Xanthocytophaga agilis: one gene and its partner. The protein of the gene in region 2 interacts with the protein of the main gene of each other region in a pairwise test. Links are inferred from orthologs where the notes say so. Each region holds a gene or a part of one and is shown on either strand. Other genes may lie near its edges. The genes, in order: QNI22_RS33485 and secA.

Region 1 (6,963 bases), on a different replicon or contig from region 2:
CAAATGAGAATTTGGTGAGCCAGATTTGTGTGTTAGAAAAAAGGGCACTTTTCTCCGATCCTCCTGCCCAAAGGCCAAAGGCCAACCTCGGGTAGATCACTTACCGACTCTTTGTTGTAAGTGTTGAGGATATCTGGCTCCCTGTACCTGTATAGTTGAAAATACATCCTCAATCTCCTGTAGATCCTCTTTAGTTAAAATTATCTGCGAAGCCTTCAGGTTTTCTTCCAACCGATGAATTTTGGTAGTACCAGGGATCGGAACAATCCAGGGCTTTTGAGCCAGCACCCAAGCCAGAGCTATCTGTGCAGGAGTGACCTGTTTCTTTTTGGCAAACTCCGTCAGCTTCTCTACCACAATCTGATTGGCTTTTCGATTTTCCTCATTGAATCGGGGCACTATATTGCGAAAATCCGTTGGGTCAAATTTGGTGTTTGTGTTTGCATTGATGGTACCTGTGAGAAAGCCTCTGCCAAGCGGACTAAAGGGAACAAAACCGATCCCTAGCTCTTCCAGCGTAGGCAATATTTCTTTTTCAGGTTCTCTCCACCAGAGAGAATATTCACTTTGCAGAGCTGTCACAGGTTGTACGGCATGTGCTCTGCGGATGCTTTCTACCCCTGCTTCAGACATACCAAAATATTTTACTTTTCCTTCTTTGATCAGCTCCTTCACTGTTCCGGCTACATCCTCTATGGGTACAATCGGATCTACACGATGTTGATACAAAAGGTCAATCCGGTCTATTTTTAATCGTTTGAGCGCTGCCTCTGTCACATTCCGGATGTTCTGTGGGCTACTGTCCAGGCCCAAATCCGTTTTTCCATTCTTGAATCCGAATTTGGTTGCAATCACCACCTGATCCCGAAACGGTGCCAGTGCCTCGCCTAAAAGCGCTTCATTTACAAAGGGGCCATAGGCTTCGGCAGTATCGAAAAAAGTAACACCCAGTTCGAACGCCTTGCGTAGTAATTTGATAGCATCTTCTTTACTTGTTTCAGGGCCATATCCAAAGCTTAACCCCATACAACCCAAACCGATTGCGGAGACTTCCAGTCCGCTGGTTCCTAATCTACGTATTGGCAATTGTGCAGACATAACCTATAGATTTAAAATGATGGTACAAAAGTAACTTCACCTCCGAACACAAAACAATGAAAATCAAATAACTTCCTACGGAAATCGAATAATTTTCGTAGGAAGTTAATCAGAGCAAAATTACTGCTATAGCTTAGGAGAAATTTTTGATTCCAGTCAATCGGTAAGTCAGATTGTGTATGAGTTAGGACCTCATGGCAAATAAAGTTCGGTTTCCGAGCAAAAGCACACTCCAGATCCAAAGGCCGCTGGTCTTGTCACACCTGTCCCACCGTAGCGGAAAGATTGTTTTAGAAGGACAAAAACCAACGAAAGTGATTAGTTTATTTCAACAAAACAGTCTTTCCTGACTGGGCAGAATTTTTAGCAGCTTCCAGGATTTCAACTACCGTTACATTGACAGGCAATTCGTACAAATCATTTTTGTCCAGTTTTAATCTGCCTCGTACTACATCTGCCAAAACAGAGAAAGGATCTGTGAATGGAGCCGGACGGGGTTCTATTTTCTTTCTTTCTTCAGGTGCTTTTTCCTGCAAACGTTCTCTGATCGTTACAGGATCTACTGCCACTGCATACCCCATCGTTCCATATACTTCCATATCCTTACGTGAGAAAGTCCAGTTCCAGGATGCCTGGATAATACATTGGGATTTGGCATATTGTAAAATAATGGTAGCCTCATCATCTACTTTCTCATAAGCGTTGGGTTTGTTCTGGTGAGTAACAGCTGTCACAGAAACAGGCTTCTCCCCTTTTAGCAACCAGGTCATCAGATTGGCTCCATAACAACCAAAATCAAACAAAGCACCTGCCCCATTTTTAGCAGGATCGGTTAGAATATCAAAAAACTCCTTACTCACTCCAATCTCCTTAGGCCCCTGATGTCCGTCATTGACCATTACTTTTCGGATTTCCCCTAGTTTTCCTGCCTGGTACAAATCGTTGACATATTGGTTGCTGGCATACCAGGAAGTTTCAAAGTTGGTCAGCACTTTAATATTGTTTTTCTCTGCCAGACTTTGAATTTCCTTTGCATCTGCCAAAGTAGTTGCCAACGGCTTTTCAACCATTACATGGATTTTTCTGGGAGCACAGGCACGTACAACCACAATGTGATCACTAATGGCACCGAAAGCTGACACAGCTTCTGGCTTTGTCTGGTCCAGCATTTTAGTCAGATCATCAAAAAACAGACTCTTATCAAGCTTGTACCGAGTCATATAGCGACTAACCAGGTTGGGATTGGGCTCGTAGATACCTACAATTTTCGTATCATTTTTACTCTGACGATTAAATGCCCAATCCACGTGCCCATGACTTAATCCGGCAATAGCCAAACGAACAGGGTTTTGTGCAGTAGCTTCTATGACAACCATAGCTGAAAAAAGAATAATCAATACATACTTCATACGGCTCATGAGTGGTGATGTTATCGGGAGTAGTTTAGATACGTTGAAACAGGAACCAGAATAGCAGGTTCTATTGAGACACTGTAAATTAAACTGAACTAAGCGATAGATCACATCATTTCCAACTAACTTTTTTCAAAGCAGTTCAATTAGCGTATACACTTTCTCTGAGCCAACTATTTTTATAGTGATAGCTGGATGCAGGTCATAGCATAAAAGACCAGAAGTGAATGGAGCTATTTCGCTCCTGGTCTGTAAAGGGTATTACATCTCAGGGTCTCTTATAGTATCCTCAACAATCTTTTGAAAATTAAGTAATAGAAACTCTAGTTTGGATGGATCGCCAAATGCATTATATTGCTTATTCTCTATCTTAAAACCATAGAAATCACCTTCCTCTTTTTCAAAGTATTGATAAGGAATGACTACATCTCCTAAAGATGTTTCTTCTAAATCTATTTTAATAATCCATCCCGGATTATCCAGTGTCTCAATTTTAATTCCAAAGGTATGCTCCCAATCCCCATTACATTCATTAGCATACCAGTCCTCAAGCCATTTTAAAACATTCATATGACAAATGATTAATTTGAGAGTTAGTAAGCTTTGAACCCAAAAGCATTTAGCATCTTATCAAAAATCTTCGTATTCGGATAGATTCCCGAAAATGCTTCAGATCCTGGTCCATAGGCAAATACAGGAATCATCACGCCAGTATGGTGTTTGGTCACAAACTGACCTTCTACCTTCCCGGTTTTCATATCACCCCCTACCAGTGCAAAACCACCTGTCTCATGATCGGCTGTAACAATTACCAGGGTATTGCCATCTTTCTGAGCAAAATCCAATACTGCTCCGATTACCTTATCAAAATCAAGCATTTCATTAACGATATACTGAGTATCATTGGCATGTCCGCCCCAGTCAATCTGAGATCCTTCTACCATCAGAAAGAACCCTTTTTTGTTCTGAGTCAGCAGTTGAAGAGCTGTTTGGGTAGATTGAAGCAACTGGTCGCCTCTGCCTTCTGAAAATTTAGGCAATTCTTCATCTGCCAGAAAACCTGCCAGCTTGCCCGATGTAGTTTTGGTCACCTCAGGAAGTGAACTGGCAATCTGGTAATTTTTGGCCCGAAGACTATCTACCAGGTTCTTTCCATCTGCCCTTTGAGTAAAATGTTTTCGGCCACCACCAATGAATACATCTACATCTGTTTTCAAGAAATCAGCAGCAATTTCTTCTACCATAGTCCGCTTCGGCTGATGGGCAATAAAAGAAGCTGGTGTGGCATGTGTCATTGAGCAGGTTACCACCAGTCCTGTCGACAACTTATTATGTTCCGCAATTTCCAGTATGGTAGGCCGGGCCTGATTGGTAGAATCGACTCCAATAGCTCCGTTATTGGCTTTATAGCCAATAGCTAATGCAGTTGCCCCTGCCCCTGAGTCGGTTACATAATCATCGGCAGACTGGTTTTTATGAAAGCCTACATAGGGGAATCGTTCCAGATTCAAAGAACCTTTGTTGGCCGTAAGGCCAGCATAAATCTGTGCAGTTCCCATGCCATCCCCAATCAGCAGAATAACATTCTTAGGGTGTTTGGACTTCGCATTTTTTTGAGCAAAAGAAGGACAAAGAGTAAGAAACGGGATAGTAACTAGTAGGGTTGAGAAAAAACGTATCTTCATTCGGATTAAGTGGTTAAATGAAAATGTAAGAGATTACTAGTAGAAACAGGGCAATCTACCTTACATTGAAAACTCATTTTTGCAAAAGGCCAAAAGTAGAACCTGTCATCTAAAAATCAGAATTTTTAGTTTTATCAAAATGTGAATTCACATTTGAAGATATGTTATTGAAGTGTTTATTTCGAAAATTTAGTAAATGTTTTTCCGTCGTAGCGGTACAAACCTGTTTCATTTGTGCCTATCCAAAAATTTCCAGAATTATCTTCCAAAATTGTCCAGATACCACTATTCGTTATCCCATCTTCTGTTGTAAAACGGGTGAAAGATTTACCATCGTAACGGCTAAGTCCACCACCAAACCAAAGGTTTCCTTTCTTATCCTCCATAATTCGAGTAACAACATTATCAGCTAAGCCATCATTTTTTGTAAAGATCCTAAATGATTTGCCATCATAACGGTAGGCTCCTTTCCAACTACTGAACCATATATTTCCTTTTTTGTCCTGCAAAACGGGCCAAACCCAATCATCGCCATTTGGTTTAAGATGGGTTATGGTCTTTCCATCGTAGCAATATACGCCTGGATTACAACGCCCACCAAACCAGAAGTTACCAGCTTTATCTTCTAAAATCTTTTCTATTTTAAAACTACAATCTTTTACATCTTCGGTAACAGTAAACGAAACGAATGATTTTCCATCATATACATAAACACCAGCACCTGTTGCAAACCATAGTTTTCCACTCTTGTCCTGCATAATACTCCATACATCATATTTACTACTTAGCATATCAGTTGGTAGAGCGATTTGAATTTTAGTAAATTTATTGTTATTGTAAAGACAAATACCATCGGAGGTGCCTATCCAAATCTTATCGCTTTTATCTTTCAACATACACCAAACCGTATTGCTGTTCAGTCCATTTGCCATCGTGAAATGGGTGAAAAAATTTCCGTCATATTTATAAATACCATCGGCTGTGGTGCCAAACCAAAGATTACCCGCTTTGTCTTGCAGGCTACAATGAACATTATCACCTTTATTCAGGCTCTGAGTTTTTATAAATTTTTGGCTGTTGACAGATAGTGTGTTGGATTCACTTTCTTTTTTCTTGGGCATGTTTGCTTGAGCTTGTCCTAAGCAGTGATTGCTCATAAGTAATATGGTTAGGAAAGTAAAAGCCTGGAGTTTCGAGAAGTATTTTTTCATTATTGAAGTTGTCATTAATGTTCTGGACAAATGATGATTTGGGTATATGTGAAGATCAGCAAACTTAAAAGTTTTTGTGTTGGTCTCAGGTTAATGACTTGTTAATGAAGGGTAAAAGTTGCTGATTAATTTTTGCCGTAAATAGCCCTATAAAATGTCGTATTTACACTCGCGTTCGACCACTTAAATACCCAATTTTACAACCCTAAACAAATCATGAAAAAATGAGAAAGATTATTTCATTTATGCACATATCACTTGACGGTTTTGTAGCAGGACCAAACGGAGAGATGAACTGGATTAAGGTTGATGAAGAAATTTTTGATTATGTCGGGAAGCGGATAGGTGAAGGCGATACTGCCTTATATGGACGGGTAACGTATGAGATGATGGAAAGTTACTGGCCAACTGCAGGAGACAAGCCAGATGCATCTAAACACGATATTGAACATGCAAAGTGGTATAACCAAGCTCGCAAGGTTGTTTTATCAAAAACAATGAAAGACACCGATTTGACGAATACAAAAGTTATTAGTGATAACCTTGCGAACGAAATACATAAACTAAAACAATCCAGCAATGGTGAAAGTGCAGACATACTGGTTTTTGGCAGTCCGACAGCCACACATGCGCTTATTCAGGAGAACTTACTTGACGGCTACTGGCTATTTGTGAATCCTGTTATTCTTGGACAAGGTATTCCACTGTTTACCGGTATCAAAGACAAAGTAAACCTGAAATTATTAACTACTCATCGCTTTGGCTGTGGAGTAACGGAACTAAATTACATAGTAGAGAGACAATAACACACCCACTAATACTAATAAAAATACTCTAAAGATGGGTCTACATTGCAAAATCACTTAATTGCTTAAGTTCTTTTAACATACTACAAAGTAGACTTGGATTTTCACTAATAGTATGGAATATAACACTGAATATATACGTATCCATTATGCCTTAATGCAGGCATTTATGATTAATGCCGGATCAAATATTTTGGACGTAAGCTATGTAGTAGAAAAGAAAAACCTTACCATTCAGATTGTGTTACTGGCAGAAACCGAACTTGGAGAGCATAATAAAGGCAAAATTTACAAGGACTTGCCTGACTATACTATAATTTTTGAAGAGATATATCTAACAAGGGAAAAATTCAATGAAACAAAAGGGGAATGGATGCCTAAATATTATACATGGCTGCACTATCTCCTTTTTTCCAAAAGCGAGGTTATATGAAAGATGTATATATGAAATATCAGGCATGTCTGCTTTGTGATGCATTACACAGAAATATAAATGACAATTTTTTAAGTGTTTCCTTTGAGCTAGCAGAAAATCAAGATATCCGGATACGAATAATTTTAAAAAACAAGACAGAAGTAGAAGAAGAGTATATAGGTGATCTATTGAGCGAATTTGAAGCACAACAGGGAGAAAATAATATAGCTGATATAGAAGTTTATGTGAATGAAATAATTGATCCTCTACAACATATTGTATTTCAGTGTTGATTCGCAGGTGACAAGTTTTTCCTTCAATAAACTTTATATAATG
Region 2 (7,928 bases):
GCCAGTGCATTGTCTGCACTTACAGGAGAAATACCGACCTTCACATGTACTACTTCATTTTCAGTAGTAGCAAAGCTAACCACACCTTTGATTCGATTGCCATCAGCCATAGTCCCTTTAACAGGTATCTGATCGTTATATAAATCAAATTTCTTAATTGGCTTAGAAAATACTATAGTGAAAAACAAACGTTGATCGGGTGCCCAGCCTTTGGAATTTCGAAAACCAATCAAAGTAGAGTCATTCAACTTTTCTAGTCGTGTAACAGTAGCCAGATCCCAACCAATACCTTCTTTCAAGTCAATTACCAAGTGTGCATCTGAAGATTTTGGAAAAGTGTATTGATGAAAACCAACTCGTTCTGTAGCAGTTAGTTCAGCCTTGATACCATATCTTTTCAGTAGGACAGAATAATATCCCGGTTTAGCAACTTCATCACTGTGAGAAAACAAAGAAGAATATCCACTATTTAAATCTTTGGGTGTACCTTTGGTAACTTTTACATTTCCGGTGGTAGGCATAATTAGTATATCTCCCAGATCACCAATTCCAGTACCACTCAGGTGAGTATGAGCAAAACCAATAATAACTGAATCTGAATAGTGATATCCGGAACACCAATCCCAACCTTCAGAAATCTGCGTAGGGCCTAATTGTACAGCCCCGAAAGGCACATTGGCGCCCAGAAATACATGCCCATGGAAACCAGTACCAATGTAAGGGTCAACATATACGGTGAGATCGTTTTGTTCTGCAGAAGAAGCAGAAGAGTTCTTGACGTGAGCACTTTTGCATGCTACAATCATCCCCAGGCAAATACACCATAGGGTAACTTTAAGAGAAGAGCAGGTCATACACGAAAGTCAAACAATGAGAATTTATGAAGCGATAAAAATAATAAAATATTTTACGAAGAGATTCCGCAATAAAAAATATTTTACTTTTAGATAAAACTCCCAATAATAATTGGTGACATGCTGAATATAAAAAATAGAAGCCCTGTCATATAACAAGGCTTCTATTTTTTGTACTATCCTATTAGTATTTATCGTACTTATAAGAACAATTTCTACTTTCTGTGTATTTTATCTGATCTCAATGCGCTCCGGTACAATCAGTGCTGTTGGAAATTCAGCTTTCAAGGCTACATATACACGTTGCGCTTCCAGCCGATCAATAAAATCACCTACTTTTACCCTAAAGTTGGGTTGCACATAGACAATGTGAGGGGTAATATCCGGAAATAATGTATAGGATCGATCTCTGGCCCGGTTTGCCTCTTCGCTACTATTGCCTGAATAGATCTGCACCCGGTAACCCTGTGCAAACCGAATATTCTTGTTTGTATTGGCAATAGTATCCAGAATCACATCCAGTTTTTGTGTGATGTCTCCAACAGGCTTACCCTTTGTCATAGGCTTACTTGGTTCGGAAACAGGAGTAGTCTCAGTACTCTTTGTTTCGTTACTTACTGTATAAACAGGCCGATAGGCTGATACATCGTCCTTAAACGATCCTACATTACTAGTTGTTTTACTGGCTGCTTTTCCTGACACACAACTTTCAAGAATACCCAAAAAAATACAAAGTATACCCAGTAAAATCACACGATATGTTATCATAACAAATTGCTTAAAGGCCTATTCTATATTATCAGAACTATCAATGAAGACTACAAAGAAAACACTATCTTTTCAAACGAAAAAACCTGACAGAAGTTACCTATAACTGCCAGGTTTTTATTTTTAGCTATAAAAGTGATGCTTAGTCAATCAACACACATAGATTATTACGCAGATCATCTTCCACCTTCTTAAACTTCACATCCCGCTTAATGCTTCCATCATTGTATTTGACACTGACTATATCATTCCGGTTTGGAAGTTTCTGAACCCGAATAGGATTGATCTTCTCGACAGGCAGAGGTTCTTCTACGATAGGACCGCCGTTATATTCAGGATTTATCGGAGAATGAAACTCTTCTTTGCTTACCTGTAGCTTAGGCTGTTGCTTACGCACAGGCTGACGAGCCTCCTGTACTTCACTGCTATCTTCCACAGGAATTTCAGCTTTCATCAGGAATGATATCACATCCCCATTTACACGCGCTACAAATTTGCGGAATAATTCAACTGCTTCAAACTTATAGATCAACAAAGGATCTTTTTGTTCAAACACTGCATTCTGAACGGATTGTTTCAAATCGTCCATATCGCGCAGGTGCTCTTTCCACTCCTGATCAATAAGAGCCAGAGTAGTAATCTTTTCCATAGCACGAATCAGTTCACGACCATCGCTCTCCACCACTTTTTTCAGATCAGCAGATACTGCAATCTGGCGGACTCCATCGGTAAATGGCACTACCACATCCTGGATATGTTGACCCCGGGTTTGATATACATCCCGTAACACAGGCATTGCTTTCTCAGCAATACGCGCTTCTTTGCTGAAATAATGCTTTTCAGCCTCAATATATAATTTATTTGCCAGTAACTCTGCTTTCAAACGGCGGAATTCGTCGTCTGCAATAGTAGTTTCAAAGCCTAAGGTACGCAATACTTCCAGGCGGAAGTTGTCTGTATTACCAGCAGTATTTTCTACGATATTCTCACAAATAAAGTGTAAGCTATCCAGAATATCCAATTGCACCCGGTCACCAAATAAGGCATTGCGACGACGACGGTAAATAGCTTCCCGCTGATAGTTCATCACGTCATCATATTCCAGCAAACGCTTACGAATACCAAAGTTATTTTCCTCTACTTTGCGTTGTGCTCTTTCAATGGATTTAGTAATCATAGAGTGCTGAATCACTTCTCCTTCTTCCAGTCCCATCCGATCCATCAGTTTAGCAATCCGGTCAGAACCAAACAAACGCATTAGGTTATCTTCTAATGACACAAAGAATTGTGATGTACCTGGATCACCCTGACGACCAGCCCGACCACGTAACTGACGGTCTACCCGACGAGCTTCGTGACGTTCTGTACCTACAATCGCTAGTCCACCAGCAGCTTTGGACTCAGGAGTCAGTTTTATATCGGTACCACGACCAGCCATGTTAGTTGCAATGGTAACAGTACCTGGCTTACCTGCTTCAGCTACAATTTCTGCTTCGCGTTGATGTTGCTTAGCATTTAATACCTGATGTTTGATTTTTCGGAAAGTAAGCAAACGACTCAGAATCTCAGAATTCTCAACAGAAGTAGTACCTACAAGCACAGGACGCCCTTTTTCAACGAGCCCAACAATTTCATCTACAACTGCATTGTATTTCTCACGAACACTTCGGTATACTTTATCTTCACGATCTTCACGGGTGATAGCACGGTTAGTTGGAATAACAACTACATCCAGTTTATAGATTTGCCAGAATTCACCTGCTTCTGTTTCCGCGGTACCTGTCATACCAGCCAATTTATGGTACATCCGGAAGTAGTTCTGTAAAGTTACAGTTGCGTATGTCTGAGTTGCTTCTTCAATCTTCACATTTTCTTTTGCTTCAATCGCCTGATGCAATCCATCAGAATAACGACGACCTTCCATGATACGACCAGTCTGCTCGTCTACGATTTTCACTTTACCTTCCTGGATAATGTACTCTACCTCATTTTCGAAAAGAGTATATGCTTTCAGCAATTGGCTAATAACGTGAATACGTTCAGATTTGGCAGAATAATCAGAAATCAATGCCTCTTTCTGCTGTAACTTCTCACTATCAGTTAAGCTGGTATTTTTCTCAATCTTACCTAACTCAATAGATAAATCGGGTAGTATAAAAAAGTGAGGATCTTCTCCTGAGCGGGTAATATAATCAATACCTTTCTCAGTAAGCTCTACCTGATTGTTTTTCTCATCAATAGTAAATAACAACGGTTCGTCCGCTTCAGGCATCAAACGCTGGTTATCCTGTAAATAGTAGTTTTCTGTCTTTTGTAATACAGCTTTTGTTCCTTGTTCACCCAAATAGCGAATTAATGGTTTATTCTTAGGCAAACCACGAAATGCCCGGAACAACGATACTCCACCTTCTTTATCATCTCCGGCAGCAATCTTTTTCTTTGCATCATTCAGGAAATCAAGAGTAATTTTTTTCTGAGCTTCTACCAGAGAATGTACACGAGGTTTCAGATCATAAAAAATCTGTTCATCACTACGACTTACAGGACCTGCAATAATCAATGGAGTACGGGCATCATCAATCAAAACGGAGTCAACCTCATCGACCATTGCATAGTGATGTTTCCGTTGTACCAGTTCTCCTACTTCACGTGCCATGTTGTCACGCAGATAGTCAAAACCAAATTCGTTATTAGTACCATAGGTAATATCTGCAGCATATGCATTGCGACGAGCCTCTGTATTTGGCTGATGCTTATCTATACAATCAATAGTTAAGCCATGAAACTCAAACAAAGGAGCCATCCACTCCGAGTCACGCTTAGCCAGATAATCGTTAACCGTTACAATATGTACACCTTTTCCAGCTAAGGCATTGAGGAATGCAGGAAATGTAGCAACCAACGTTTTACCTTCACCGGTAGCCATCTCTGAGATTTTGCCCTGATGCAATACCACACCACCTATAATCTGCACATCATAATGTACCATATTCCACACAATCTCACTTCCGGCTGCCAGCCAACGATTTTTCCATACAGCCTTATCTCCATTTTCAATACTTACATGAGCCTTTTTTGCTGCAATCTCGCGATCATAAGGTAGTGCCGTAACAACAAGTTCTTCATTATTTGTAAAACGACGGGCAGTCTCTTTAATTACAGCAAATGCACGTGGTAAAATTTCCAGCAAAACAACTTCCAGCTGCTTATTAACATCTTTCGCTAACTCATCTATTTTACCAAAAATAGCTTCTTTTTCATCCAGTCCCATAGTAAAATCCTCAGCCACTCTCTGACGCAAAGATTGAATCTCATCTTCGGTAGACTTCAGTCTTTCACGGATTATATTCTTAAGCTCAAAAGTCTGCTCGCGAAGTTGATCATTCGTAAGGGAGCTAAGCTTCTCAAATTCTGCATTCACTTTTCCTATGTAAGGTGTTAGCTCCTTTACATCCCGCTCCGACTTGGTACCAAAAAATTTGGTAACGGATTTAGTTAGAAAATTTAACATATTTTATAATGTGATATGTAATTGATTCTGATTTACTGACAATAGCTGTGCCAACAACCAAATATCTGACAGGTCGACAGATATATTTTCAATAGACACTACTGCTTATCGTTATGAATACAACAAAGGTAAAGCTTTTTTCGAAAGATTAAGAGGTAGAATGTATTGTGATTAAAATAGTAAGAATCGAGTTTTCTGTCATAATACAAAATGAAAATCGTAATTCAAATGATTTGGCCCAACACAGATAACTGCAAAGTTGCCAGGAAAGACAGTTTACTTACACAGTCTCGTTCCAGTCATAGTGTTTTTCCAACCATTTGTGAAATATACCTGGCAATCTGTTTCATAGTTTTATCAAAAAATCTAACTTTATCTCAAAATCTCTCACAATTGAGAGCTGGTCTCAGGCACTCTTGCCATTTATATATTAGTATATCGCAACTCATTATCAGAAAGATAACTACAAACAAATTAATTAGTTAAGATAACATAAAACCTCTTTTCATATGGCATCATTCACACTTTCTATCAACAACCAATCGCATACGGTTGATGTAGATCCTCAAATGCCTTTATTATGGGTAATCAGAGATTTTGTTGGACTCACCGGAACAAAATTTGGATGTGGTATGGCACTATGTGGTGCCTGCACAGTCCATTTGGATGGAAATCCTATTCGGTCATGCTCTACTCCTATATCTGTAGTTCAATCCGGTCAAAAGATTACAACCATTGAGGGTATCTCTACCAACACAGATCATCCTGTGCAACTAGCCTGGATAGAAGAGCAGGTTCCTCAATGTGGTTATTGCCAATCCGGCCAAATTATGTCAGCAGTAGCATTACTTAAAAGTAATCCCAATCCCACAGACGATGATATTGATGCCGCTATGAGCGGTAATATCTGTCGGTGTGGAACATATCCACGTATACGCAAAGCAATAAAACGAGCAGCTAAACAAGCTCAGGATAAGTCAGGCCAAACAACACCTGTTCAAAAAACGTCTTATAAATAAGATGTAGTATTTGCTTTCCACCTTAACATTTTACGCCTATGGATACTCTCACTGTTGATACATCCCGCCGCCAGTTTTTGAAACTTACAGGCTTGCTAGCCATTGGGTTTTCCCTTCCGGGACAAGCAAGTTCATTAGTGAATAAAGTTGAGCCTGTCGCAGCAGAACTTGAACTGACTCCGTTTATTCTGCTAACCAAAGAAGGCAAAATTACCATCTTTAATACTAGTCCGGATATGGGACAAGGAACATGGCAGTCTGTTCCTTCTTTATTAGCAGAAGAACTAGAAGTAAGTCTTACAGATGTTGAAATACGTCAGACAGCAGGTTTGGCTAAACACAGAATGCAGTTTTCTGGTGGCTCCAGTTCTATCAGAGGGCAGTGGGAACCTCTGCGTAAAGCAGGAGCGGCGGCTCGTGAGATGTTGACTCAGGCAGCAGCCAATACTTGGAAAGTACCAGTGAGTGAATGTTATGCAAAAGAAGGAAAAATTTACCATAAACCTTCCAATAAAAGCCTGAGTTATGGAGAATTAGTTGAGCAAGCGTCCAAACTGGAAGTTCCGAAAGAGCCCAAACTTAAAGATCCGAAAGATTTTAAAATATTAGGCAAGGTGTTGCCACGGCCCGATGTTCCATCCAAAACAAATGGAACTGCCCTGTTTGGCTTAGATGCGAAGGTGCCAGGTATGTTATATGCAAGTATTCAACGATGTCCGGTTATACATGGCAAAGTAGTGTCCGTTGATGATGCAGAAACTAAAAAGATTCCAGGTGTCAAAAAAGTACTGCGAGCTGAACGGAAAATGCCACACAAAACAGTTGAAACAGTAGCTGTGCTGGCAGAGAATTACTGGGCAGCCCTGCAAGGTAGAAAAGCACTTAAAATTCAGTGGGACAATACTGGTTACGACAAAATCTCCACAGATAATTACTATGCTAAATTACGTCAGGCAGTGAAAGAACCAGGTAATGAACTGAAAGGAAAAAAAGGTGATGTAGATAAAGCATTGGCTACAGCTTCTAAAAAACTGGAAGCACACTACGAAACTCCCTTTGCCGCCCATGCCATGATAGAACCCGAGAATGCAATAGCATGGGTTCAGGGAGATAAAGTAGAAATATGGGCACCCAATCAATCACCTGACTGGCTGATTGGACAAGCATCCGAATATCTTAAAATTCCTAAAGACAATGTAAAGGTAAATACATACTTTATGGGTGGCTCCTTTGGAAGGAAAGCTTACTTTGATTTTATCATGGAAGCCATTAATCTTTCCAAACAAGCCAATGCACCTGTAAAAGTGATCTGGACTCGGGAAGATGATATCACACAAGGCCCTTATCGTCCAGGTATGCTGGATGCATTACGTGGTGGGCTGGATGCCAATGGCAAAGTTGTTGCGTTTGAACACAAGGTAATTGGAGAATCCATTCAAGGCCAAACCAATAAAAAAGATTTGTCACAAACTGCTGACGACTGGATGCATGAAGTAATCAGCGAAGAAGACAGTCCTTACGCAATTCCTAATCGTAGAGAAGCGACTAAAGTTATTTCCACAGATATTCCAATTGTCTGGTGGAGATCAGTATACAGTTCAACCAATGCATTTGGACATGAATGTTTTGTTGATGAACTAGCCCATGCAGCCCAAAAAGACCCTCTCGCATTCCGACAGGAAATGCTTCATGAAGCTCCACGCTTTGTCAATGTTCTAAAGTATCTGGCAGAAAAAGCACAATATAAACTCAAGCCAAACCCTAATCAAGCTATGG

Evidence for each region.
Region 1: the proteins of secA (region 2) and QNI22_RS33485 interact in binary tests that used the Escherichia coli proteins (3 or more experiments, as listed by UniProt). The link is inferred for Xanthocytophaga agilis from one-to-one orthologs.

Annotation. Positions count from the first base shown.
Region 1 is NZ_JASJOU010000017.1:102,560-109,522, forward strand. What follows is about bases 2,150-5,070. They hold QNI22_RS33485 (alkaline phosphatase), read right to left. Parts: upstream 4,196-5,070; coding sequence 3,104-4,195; downstream 2,150-3,103. Other genes in these bases: QNI22_RS33475 (Gfo/Idh/MocA family protein), read right to left, coding at 2,150-2,507; QNI22_RS33480 (immunity 53 family protein), read right to left, coding at 2,772-3,080; QNI22_RS33490 (ligand-binding sensor domain-containing protein), read right to left, coding at 4,372-5,070. Outside these bases: QNI22_RS33470 (aldo/keto reductase), read right to left, coding at 97-1,098; more of QNI22_RS33475, read right to left, coding at 1,422-2,149; more of QNI22_RS33490, read right to left, coding at 5,071-5,406; QNI22_RS33495 (dihydrofolate reductase family protein), read left to right, coding at 5,631-6,212; QNI22_RS33500 (hypothetical protein), read left to right, coding at 6,328-6,645; QNI22_RS33505 (hypothetical protein), read left to right, coding at 6,642-6,920.
Region 2 is NZ_JASJOU010000007.1:162,711-170,638, forward strand. The notes cover bases 1,565-5,450. They hold secA (preprotein translocase subunit SecA), read right to left. Parts: upstream 5,134-5,450; coding sequence 1,765-5,133; downstream 1,565-1,764. Other genes in these bases: QNI22_RS20430 (SPOR domain-containing protein), read right to left, coding at 1,565-1,622. In the rest of the region: QNI22_RS20425 (GH92 family glycosyl hydrolase), read right to left, coding at 1-854; more of QNI22_RS20430, read right to left, coding at 1,086-1,564; QNI22_RS20440 ((2Fe-2S)-binding protein), read left to right, coding at 5,643-6,152; QNI22_RS20445 (xanthine dehydrogenase family protein molybdopterin-binding subunit), read left to right, coding at 6,191-7,928. UniProt on the Escherichia coli protein: Required for protein export, interacts with the SecYEG preprotein conducting channel.